DNA from 2 places in the Nocardia sp. CA-151230 genome. Region 2 is predicted to be linked to the other one. Evidence: riboswitches for the same ligand, from Rfam matches in the RefSeq annotation. Region 2 holds a riboswitch; the other holds the start of a gene.

Region 1 (5,414 bases), 2.6 Mb from region 2:
CCACAACGACTCCGCCCGCGCCGTCTTCGGCTACGACGGCCCCGGCCACAACTGCCTGGTCACCTACTTCACCAACCCGCGCTACCTGGCCATGTCGCAGACGTGGTCCGAGGCCGCCCCCGCGGTCGTCGCCGCCTACCGTGCCGACTCCGCGCTCTGTCCCGGCGACCCCGGCTTCGACTCCGTCATCACCGAACTCGCCTCCCGCAGCCCGGAATTCGCCCGCCTGTGGTCCCGCCACGATGTCGGCCCGGCCCAGCAGGCGGTCAACGCCCTGGAACACCCCGAGGCCGGTGCGCTCCACTTCGACGCCACCACCCTCACCCTCGCCGGCCACTCCGACCGCCACCTGGTCCTCTACAACCCCCGCGCCGGCACCGACACCGCCGCGCGCCTCGACCAGCTCCACCGCCTGCGCCTGGCCCCACCCGCCTGAGCTCGCCGGCGATCGTGCTCTCCGACCGGCACCCGGCAATGTTGACCCTGCTCACATTTCTGGTAATGTTTGCAGCGCTAACTCGACTCCGGCGGCCGTCGTGGGAGCTTCGATGCACCAGGGACAAAGGGGCAGGCGTTGAACAAGGACGCACTGAAAGACGGCGGGGCCAAACTGATGAACCTCGCCCACCGGGTCGTGCTCACCGTCAGCGGGAACAAACTGCTGGCCAACCCGTTCGGGATGCCGGTGGTCGAATTGCACACGGTCGGGCGGAAGTCGGGGCTGCCGCGCTCGTGCTACCTGACCGCTCCGATCCATGACGCCGGCCGGGTCGTGCTGGTCGCGTCGAAGGGCGGCGACGACCGGCACCCCGACTGGTACCGCAACCTCCAGTCGCATCCCGATGCCGAACTGGTGATCGACGGGCGACGGCGAAAAGTGCACGCACACACCGCGGATCACAGCGAGCGAGCCGAACTGTGGCCGCAGATCACCTCGGCATACCAGGGCTACGCGAACTACCAGGAGCGGACCGCCCGCGAGATCCCGGTCGTCATCTGCGAGCTGAGGGACTGACAACGGGGACCGACAACGGCCACCATCGTCGGCGCTGGCGCGAGCCGTGCTCGGCAAGGTGGTGGTGGCACACCCACGATAGATGCGCACTGTTTACCCGTCGCGCGGCCCGGCAGGCTGAGACCATGACACACAACGGGTTTCGGTTCCAGGACAAGGTCGCCCTCGTCACCGGCGGCAGCAGCGGGATGGGGCTGGCCGCCGCACGGCGGCTCCTCGAAGAGGGGGCGTGGGTGATCGTGACCGGGCGTGACAAGGACCGCCTCGACACCGCGGTGGCCGAACTGGGGGAGCGGGCGGTCGGGGTGGCCGGGGACGCCACCGAACCCGAGGATCTCGCGGCGCTGGCGCGGGTGGTGTCCGAGCGGTTCGGGCGGCTGGATGTGGTGTTCGTGAATGCGGGAATCGGTGCGTTCCAGCCGGTTTCGGCGGTCACCGGCGACGAGTTCGATCGGGTGGTGGGGATCAATTTCAAGGCCGCGTTCTTCACCGTGCAGCACATGCTGCCGATGCTGGTCGACGGCGGTGCGATCGTCCTCAACGCCTCCTTCGCCCCGTATCGGGGCGCGCCCGGCGCCGCACTGTATTCGGCGACGAAGGCGGCGGTGCAGAATCTGACCCGGACGCTGGCCGCGGAGTTGGCGCCACGCGGAATTCGGGTGAACTCGGTGAGCCCCGGCTACATCGACACCCCCGCCTTCCGTGCCGAGGCCTCCGCCGCCGCGCAGGCCGCCGCGGGGGCGCGGGTGGCGCTCGGGCGAGTCGGCGACAGCGACGAGGTGGCCGCCGCCGTCGCATTCCTGGCCTCCGGGGACGCCTCCTACATCACCGGTCAGGACCTGCTCGTCGATGGCGGACTGACCACGGTGATCCCGTCGGCGATGGTGTGAATCAGGATGCGCGCAGGTCGGCGGCCGGGTCCTACGGCCGCAGCGCGGCGTTCACGCCTCGGCCTCCGCGCGCAGCGGCACCGTGCGCCAGCCGACGCTGGTCACCGACGGCTCCAGGCTCAACCGGCTCACCGCGGCCTCCATCTGCCGGTCGTCGCGGCGGTCACCGGTCAGCTCGGCCCGCACCTGCACCCGGCCCGGGGAGGTGTCGTGGCTCGAGATCGACACCAGCCGGAAATCGGTGCGCGTCAGCGACTGCACCAGCAGCGCCCGCACATGCGCCTCGTGCGCGTCGTCGGTGTCGGCGTGGAAGGCGTACAACGCCTCCTGGGCCTCGACCTCGTCGACACCGGGGCGATCCACCGTGCGCGCCACCGTGCGCAGCGCGGTATTGACCACCACCACCGCCACCGTGCCCGCCACCGCGGTCGAATACATGCCCGCACCCGCGAGCGCGCCCACCGCCGCCGCGCACCACAGCGTCGCGGCGGTGTTCAGGCCGCGGATATTGAACCCGTCGCGCAGGATCACGCCCGCGCCCAGGAACCCGATGCCCGAAACGATCTGCGCCGCAACACGAGTCGGATCCGCGGAGGCGCCGTTGAAGCCGTGCGCGGACAGCAGCACGAACAGGGTCGCCCCGGCGGCGACCAGCGAATTCGTGCGCAATCCCGCCATCCGGGCCCGGAACTGACGCTCGAACCCGATCACCGCGCCCAACCCGACACCCGTGCCGAGTCGCAGCAGCATTTCCCACGTGGTCATCTCGATCTCCCACTGGATGACGGCGCACTCCGGACTCGGACGCTACCGGGGTAGGGGTAGCGGCCAGAGGATTGCGGGAGTACGGCCGAGTGAACGATTGGCTAACGGAACTCGATCCGGTCCATCGGGCACGACCACCACCTCCTCGACGCCACGCGCACGCATGCCGGGGGAGTGGGACCGGCGCGAAATCGCCGGTACGGGTACCACCCCTCGTAAGACCTTCAGCACTCCACGGCGTAAACCCGCCACGGGTGGCGGGAGCCGGTCGGGGCATCCCCTTAGCTCGGGGAAACCTGTCCTGATCCGGGGCGTCTCTCGACGTTCGGGATCGCCGGCCTGTATCCGTGAAGGAGCCTCAGCTAACGACGGCACCTTGCGACCAGAAGTAAACACCCGCCCGCCACGATCGGCAACCCGACGTGAGCGCCGTCGCATTCGTGCACCCGCGAGCTTCGCGCCTCGACCGTGACCCGTGCCACCAGCCGCACCACGCACAGCACCGCCACCACCGCCGCGAAGATCTGCACCGCACCCAGCAAACCGGTCGCGCCCGCCAGCAGGCCGACGCCGATGACCGGGCCGCCGCTGCCGCAGTAGGCCATCACGAAATAGGTCGACAGCACATCGGCGTGACGATCGGCCGGTGCGGCCGCGTTGATCGCGGTCAATCCCGACAGGAACACCAGGCCGTGACCCGCCCCGGCCAGCACCGTCGCGAACAGCAGCAACGGCAGCGAGGAGACCGCGCCCGCGACCGCCAGCAGTACCAGGCCCACCGCCAGCAGCGGGAATCCCGTGAAGTCCAGGGCCCGTTCGGGTGTGCCGTAACCCACCAGCTGCGCCAGCGCCCACGCCGCGGGCAGCAGCGCGGCCGCCGCACCACCGACCACCAGATTCGCACTGCCCGACAGGGTCGCGGCATAGGTCGGGATCAGCGTGAGGAAGACGCCGACCACCGCGAAACCCAGGAACGCGCCCGTGCCCGCGGCCGCGAAGACCGCACCCATCCCGGCCGGGATACTCGGCCGCCGTGGCCGCCACCGGGTGACCGCCGCGGTCTCGGGCAGCACCGCCACCGCCACCGCGGCCGGGACCAGCAGCGCCAGCTCCACCGCGAACGGCGTCAGGTACGGAGCCGGAAGGTATTGCGCCAGAACAGCTCCCAGCACCGGGCCCAGTCCCATGCCGCCCGCCGAGGCCACCGCCGACACCAGGGCCGCACGGCGGCGGCTACCGTGTGGCTCCAGCTCGGTCAGCGCGGCGGTGAGCGCGCCCGAGGCCGCCCCGACCGCCAGCCCCTGCAGGACGCGGGCCGCGAACAACCACACCACGTCGGTGGCCAGCGCGAAACCCAGCGTGCCCAGCGCCGCCAGCGCCAGCGCGGGCAGCAGAATCCGGCGCCGCCCCAGCGCATCCGAGGCCGGACCGGCGATCAGCAGCGCGGGAATCAGCACCCCCATGTAGACCGCGAACACCAGCGTCATCACCAGCGCTGAGAATCCGAACCGATGGGCGTAGCCGTGATACAGCGGCGTGGCCACGTTCGTGCCCGTCAACAGGACCAGCAACGTGTAGGCGGTGCCCCAGAACCGCGCACTGCTCCCGGGTGGTGAATCCTGCGGGGCGGCAGCGTCTTCGGGGGCGGCTGCGGTGGATTGCTCGACGGTCATGGCGTCCTCCCGGCACAGACATGTTCGATAATTCCGAACATAACAGGATGTTCGGAATTTGTGAACATGTGGACTAGCCTGGACGCCGTGGCAAGCCGAACCGCGACCGAACTGGTCCACCCCGACCGCGACGAACTGCGGTTCACCACCGTGCTGGCCGCCCTCGCCGACCCCGTCCGGCTCACCATCGTCACCCGCCTGGCCGCCGCCGAGAACGGCGAACTGGCCTGCACCACCTTCGATCTGCCGATCAGCAAATCCACCCAGAGCGGGCACTTCAGAACCCTGCGCGAAGCCGGCGTCATCCGCCAGCGCGACGAGGGCACCCGCCGGCTCAACCGGCTGCGTACCGAGGACCTCGAGGCCCGCTTCCCCGGCCTGCTCGACCTGGTGATTACCCACGGCCGCGGGACGGCCCTGAGCGCCTAGCCCGAATCGCGCGGCGACTGCGCGCGGTCCGGCACCGGTGCGCGCTCGGGTGGCCCCGGGGTGGTCAGCACCCGCCAGATCTCGTCGACGTAGGACTGCCAGGCCTGCTGGTCGGCCGGTAGCGTGCCACGCATCGTCCGCCACAGCTGGCCCGTGCCCAGATACGCCGAATACGCCAGCGCCGCACGATGTTTCGCCACCGGGGCGGCGAAACCGAGCCGGGTGAACAGTTCGGCCAGATACTCGATACGGCGCACGGTGACCCGGGTCAGCACCGGCTCCACCAGCGGATCGGTCGCCCCGGCCAGCAGCACCGCGAGCTTCTCCTGCGGATGCGACAGCGCCGCGCCCAGCAGCGTGCGCAGGCCGAGCGCCGGATCGGGTTCGGCCGACACCAGTGCGATCACGGCATCGGTCTCGTCGTGTTCCCAGCGCTGCAGGGCCGCCGCCAGCAACTCGTCCCGATTCGCGAAATGCCAGTAGGCGCTGCCCTTGGTCGCGCCCAGTCGCGCGGCCAGGGGTTCGATGGCGACCGCGCCCACGCCGCCCTCGCCGAGCGCCGCCAGCGCGGCCGCGACCCAATCGTCGCGGCTGAGCCGTCGCCTCTTCTCCGCCATAGCTCCGTACGCTACCGTATGGAAT
Region 2 (5,414 bases):
CCATGGCGACGGGTTCGGAGTCGATGCGGCGCGCGACGAAGGCGAGGACCTCGGCGCTGGCGGGATCGAGCCAGTGCACGTCCTCGGCGACGACCAGCAGCGGCCGTTCGGCCGCCAGATCGGCCAGCAGCGTCAGGGCGGCGAGCCCCACCAGGTGCGGGCTCGGCTCGCCGACGGCATCCGACATGCCCAAGGCGGTTGTCAGCGACTCGAACTGGCGCGCCGGCAGGGCATCGAACGCGCGGCGCAGCGGGTACAGCAGCCGCTGCAGCCCGGCGTAGTCGAGGCCGTGTTCGGCTTCCGCACCCGCGGTCCGCAGCACCCGCAGTCCCGCGGCGGCCGCGAGGGCGACCGTCTCCTCGACGAGCGACGACTTGCCGATTCCGGGTTCCCCCTCGATCAGGATGCCGCTCCGGTCGCCGGGACCGTCCACGAGTGCGGCCAGGACTTTCAGCTCGGTGTCTCGTCCGACCATCGGCATGGGTGGCGCTCTCCTCCTGGACCCGTGACGACGTACGGGACCGGCCGCGACCTTACCGAAACAGGATTACGTCACCTCAACGTCAACTGACAGATTCGGCCGACTGCCCGCGGCGGCGAAGGTATTTCCATGGCTACGGTACGTTTTCATCTCCTGTCCACACTGACTCCCGCCGAGGTCGTGCGGGTGCTCACCGACTTCGGACCCACCCGCACCGAGGCGTGGCCGAGCATCGACGCCGAGCATTTCGTCGTCCACGACCGCGGCGAGACCTGGGCCGAGGTCACCGAGGGCACGGCCGCCGCCTGGGAACGCGCCCGCTACCAGTGGGATCCGGATGGCGACACCGTCACCGTCACCACGCTGGATTCCAAGCTCTTCGGCGCGGGCGGCGGCTGGGTCTTCCGGGCCACGCCGGAATCGGGCGGCACCCGGATCGATGTCGAACTGACCCGGACTCCGCAGGCTTTCAAGGGCAAGCTGCTGGCGGCGCTGCTGCCGCTGGTCGGCCCGTCCTCGCTGCGCAAGTCGTTCGCCGGCCCGCTGCGGGCGGTGTGATGTCCGCGCCGCACTCGCGAGCGGTACGGCCTTGCGCTGCACCGGTCCGAACTGCACGAGGTGCTGAGGCCTTCGAAGCGATGCAGGCGATTTCGAATGATGAACAGACCCTCGCGGTCGCGCGCGGCATCCTGCCGTCCTGTTTCGCCGACTACTGGGGCGACGAACCGCGATGGGGCGCCCTCTTACCCAAGGAGTGATCGATATGTCCCCGTTTCGTGCGTTCCGCTGGGGCGAGCAGGTCAGTGCGGCAAGGGTTTTCGCTGGTCCGGCGATGCTCTGGAGCTGGGCCGAGCTCGCGGTACTGCACGGGCGGGGACCCACCGTACGGGATCTCATCGGCTAGCGAACCCGCTGTCTGTCTTGGTCCACCGATCGAATGAAAGAGTCTCCATGAACACCACTGCGGTACAGCCTGTTTCGATATCCGGGCGCTCGTCGCTGATCCGCCTGTCCCTGGTCCGCGGCCTCCTGGCCATCGCGTGGGCCCTCGCCTTCGCCGCTGCCCACGACCCCCTGAACGCCGTCGCGCTCACCCTGCTGATCGCCTACCCCCTCATCGACGCGGTGTCCTCCGCCATCGACTGGCTCGCGGTACCGGAGGGCTCCGAGCGCCGCGTGACCGCCCTCAACGGCGCCCTGAGCACTCTGGCCGCCATCGCCCTGGGCATTGCTGGAGCCGCCGGCGGCGTGGCCGCCGTCCTGGCCGTATTCGGCATCTGGGCAACGATATCCGGCGCGGCCCAACTCGCAGTCGGCCTCTACCGCCGCGGCCCCACCCTGGGCAAACAATGGCCCACTCTCATCTCCGGCGGCCTGTCCTTCCTGGTCGGCGCCGTCTACGTCGCCCAGGCCACCGGCCCCTCCCCATCCCTGGATGTCCTGTCCGTCTACGCCACCGGCGGCGGCATCTTCTTCATTGCCCAAGCCGCACTGCTGGTCTGGAAGTCGCGCTCCCAGCCAACGACCGGGCAGGTGTAGTACTGACGGCGAGAGCTGAAGCGCCACAGCGTCATATCGGTGACCGGCGTCCTCGTCACGGGGGCGCCGCTCGGCGTGACCGCTGTCGTCGCGGTCGTACTCGGCGGGCGGCAGTCGGCACGGCGCGGCCAGGTCTCACCACGCCGACCAGCGTCGGCGGCACATCTGAAATGTGCGATCGGCGGCCCCGGCGCGCCGCTGTGACATAGCGCTCGCCGGTATGCGAATAGCGGTTTTGACTTTGAACGAGTCTTTGACTAGGTTCCCTGTTGCACCTCGATAGGCGAGGCTCCTGTACGAACACAGGCCACTGATCTGACGACGTCGAGAGACGCCCAAGGTTAGGACAGATTTCTCCGGATCAAGGGGTAATCCAAAGTGGCTTTCCGATTCGGAACACGTCGTGCAGTGCCAAAACTCTGACGAGAGGGGTGTGCGCCCGCCCCGAGAGTTCCGGGCGACCTCCCCCGTGCGTTGACGAATCGCGTTCTACCAGTGAGGAGGTCGGGTAGCAAGATGGCACCCGATGATGACCCGGGATCTCCGGGCCGGCCCCTCCGCCTCGGTCCGGGCCGCTAGCCAGCACACCAACACCGCGTCGATATCTCGACGCGCGTAATTCTCCGATACCCCGATGCCGCCCGCGCGGCACCGGATTATTCGCATGCACATTTCACGAATGAATTCGGAGATTCGCATATATCCGACCCGTCGGCACCACCGTGCCCGGCGGTATTCGATGCTGCCCGTAAACCGATGCGGGCAGCGGTATCCCGAGGGGAAACATCCCGATGAGAATTCGCTTGCTCGCATTCGCCACCGCGGCGCTGACCACCGCCGGACTGGTCGCCCCTGCCGCCGTTTCGGCCGCGGCACCCGGACCGGATATCCGGCCCGCCGACGCTCTGACCGCGGTTCGGGCCGTGTCCGGCGACGCCCGGATCGTGGACCGATCGGTGGTGCTGCGCACCGACCTCGGCACGTTCCGGACCACCACCGACCAGCTGCAGATCCTCGACGCGCAGGGCGTGGTGGTGGGGGCGATCCCGCTGACCATCACGAAGCAGGACACGACGTACCCGATCGACGCCCGCATCGACGGCGACAGCGCCACCCTCACCCCGCGCCCGGATCGGGCCCGACCGGTCAGCACCGAGGAACGACGCATCGCCGCGGAGTTGCACGCCGCCGCGGAGGCGCAGGCCGAAGGTCCTGCGGCACAGCAGATTGCCGATCCCGACAGCTTCGAGGATCGGATGAATATCGTCTTCCAGAATGTCAACAACGAGCTCACCGTGGCCCTGGCGGTGGGCACGCTGCTGGGTGCCGTCATCGGTGCGCCGCTGGGCTGCGTCCTGCTGGGCGCGGGCCAGGGTCTCGCGGTCGGCGCATTGACGTTGGGCACGTTGGCGATTCCCGGCGCCGTCACCGGCTGTCTGGAGGGCGCGGTGGCCGGGGCCGGGATAGGCGTCGTGGTTTTCAACCTGCTCATCGGCGCACCGGCGGTGCTGGCCTCGGCCGTGCACGCCTACAACGTCATGACCGCACCGCCCGCGGTCGCCGCCGAATCGACCAACTGAGTTGCGACGACGCCACCCGGCGCGAGGTGAACAGCAATGACTCTCGAATTGGCAATTCCGGGCCGCCCCAAGACGACTCCCGAGGTGCCGCGGGTACGCGGCCGGCTCCGAGCGGTGGACTACCTGATCATCGGCGCGGGCGTGCTGCTGATCCTGCTGGTGCTGCAGCTGTTTCGGGACATGTCGGTGCCCTGGACACCGGATACCGGAACCGAGACCGCATCAACGGATCCCGCGAACCTGCCGTATTACGCGGCACGCACCACGCTGCGCATGTTCATCGGCCTGGCGGCATCCATCCTCTTCACACTGATCGTCGGCCAGTGGGCGGCGCGCTCGCGGCGGGCCGAGAAGGTGCTCATCCCCGCGCTCGACGTGCTGCAGTCGGTGCCGGTGCTGGCCCTGGTCTCGATCACGGTCACCGCGTTCGTGGGCCTGTTCCACGGCTCGTATCTGGGCGCGGAGGCGGCGTGCATCTTCGCCATCTTCACCGCGCAGGCCTGGAACATGACCTTCGCCTATTACCAGGCATTGCGCAATATGCCCCGGGAGCTGGATGATGCGGCCCGCATGATGCGGCTCACCCGCTGGCAGCGGTTGTGGCAGCTGGAGGTGCCGACGGCCATGGTGCCGATGATCTGGAACGGCATGATGAGCTTCGGAGGCGCGTGGTTCATGCTCGCGGCCTCGGAGGTGATCACGGTGTCCGGCCGGGACGAGGCGCTGCCCGGCATGGGTAGCTTCATCGCGGCGGCCACCTCCGAGGCCCAGGTCGGCAACCTCATAGTGGGTGCGCTGGTCATGGTGCTCACCATCGTCTTGGTGAACGTGGTGTTCTGGCGCCCACTCACGGCGTGGTCGGAGCGATTCCGGGTGGAGCACACCGAAAGTGCGCAGGCGCCACGGAGTCTGGTGCTCGACCTGCTACGGCACAGCACGGTGCCGGGCCGGCTGGCTCGGGTGCTACGGCCGGTCGGTGAGCGAGTCGATCGCCTCATGCGGGTCTTCGGGCGCAGCACCCGCTCCGCCTACGACGAGCGCGCGGGCAGCCGCCTCGGCGATGTGCTCTTCTACGGACTGCTCTTCGCCGTGCTCGCCTGGGGCACCTGGGCACTCGCCTCCTACTTCGAAAGAACCGTGGGCCTGGCCGAATTCGGGCCGACCTCGCTGATGGGGCTGGCCAGCCTCGGCCGTGTGACAGTGCTGCTGGTGGTCTCCACCGTCGTGTGGGTGCCGGTCGGCGTGTGGATCGGGATGAATCCGCGCATCTGCCGGTTCGCTCAGCCGGTGGTGCAGGTGCTGGCCAGTTTCCCGGCCCAATTCTTGTTCATCTTCGTCATCGCGGCGCTCACCTACACCGGCATCTCATTGAATATCGGCGGCATCGCGCTGATGGCGCTGGGTGCGCAGTGGTACGTGCTCTTCAATGTGATCGCGGCGGCCGGGCAGATCCCGACGGACCTGCGCGAGGCCATGGACGACCTCGGCGTGCACGGTTGGCAGCGCTGGAAGTCGTTGATACTGCCCGCGATCGCACCCGGATACGTGGTCGGCGCGATCACCGCGTTCGGCGGCGCGTGGAACGCCACGCTGGTCGGCGAGGTCGTGGAGGCCGGGAACACGCATATGGAGGCCTACGGCCTGGGCGCGTACATCACCAATGCCACCACCGACGACGTCTTCGCCAAGGTCCTGCTCGGCACCGTGGTGATGAGCGTGGTCACGGTGACCATCAACCGCCTGCTGTGGCGGCGCCTGCAGCGCACCGCCGAACGGCGATTCTCGCTGAGCTGAAACACTTTTCGAAAGGAGGA

What was found. A riboswitch is a leader RNA that binds a small molecule or an ion and turns the genes downstream of it on or off. The one in region 2 is predicted to bind magnesium.
Region 1: another riboswitch for magnesium. It lies ahead of ACQP1O_RS24465 (MgtC/SapB family protein); the one in region 2 lies ahead of ACQP1O_RS11550 (hypothetical protein).

What each region holds. Positions count from the first base shown of each region.
Region 1 is NZ_CP192061.1:5,141,689-5,147,102, reverse strand. Features, by position in the region: gene ACQP1O_RS24480 (helix-turn-helix transcriptional regulator) at 1-436, shown strand, start outside; gene ACQP1O_RS24475 (nitroreductase family deazaflavin-dependent oxidoreductase) at 575-1,015, shown strand; gene ACQP1O_RS24470 (SDR family NAD(P)-dependent oxidoreductase) at 1,141-1,905, shown strand; gene ACQP1O_RS24465 (MgtC/SapB family protein) at 1,957-2,670, opposite strand; M-box (ykoK) riboswitch at 2,872-3,047, opposite strand; gene ACQP1O_RS24460 (MFS transporter) at 3,033-4,343, opposite strand; gene ACQP1O_RS24455 (ArsR/SmtB family transcription factor) at 4,431-4,772, shown strand; gene ACQP1O_RS24450 (TetR/AcrR family transcriptional regulator) at 4,769-5,389, opposite strand.
Region 2 is NZ_CP192061.1:2,548,114-2,553,527, forward strand. Features, by position in the region: gene ACQP1O_RS11525 (ATP-binding protein) at 1-481, opposite strand, end outside; gene ACQP1O_RS11530 (hypothetical protein) at 611-1,039, shown strand; gene ACQP1O_RS11535 (hypothetical protein) at 1,245-1,385, shown strand; gene ACQP1O_RS11540 (DUF308 domain-containing protein) at 1,433-2,020, shown strand; gene ACQP1O_RS11545 (hypothetical protein) at 2,060-2,224, shown strand; M-box (ykoK) riboswitch at 2,289-2,458, shown strand; gene ACQP1O_RS11550 (hypothetical protein) at 2,812-3,600, shown strand; gene ACQP1O_RS11555 (ABC transporter permease) at 3,637-5,394, shown strand.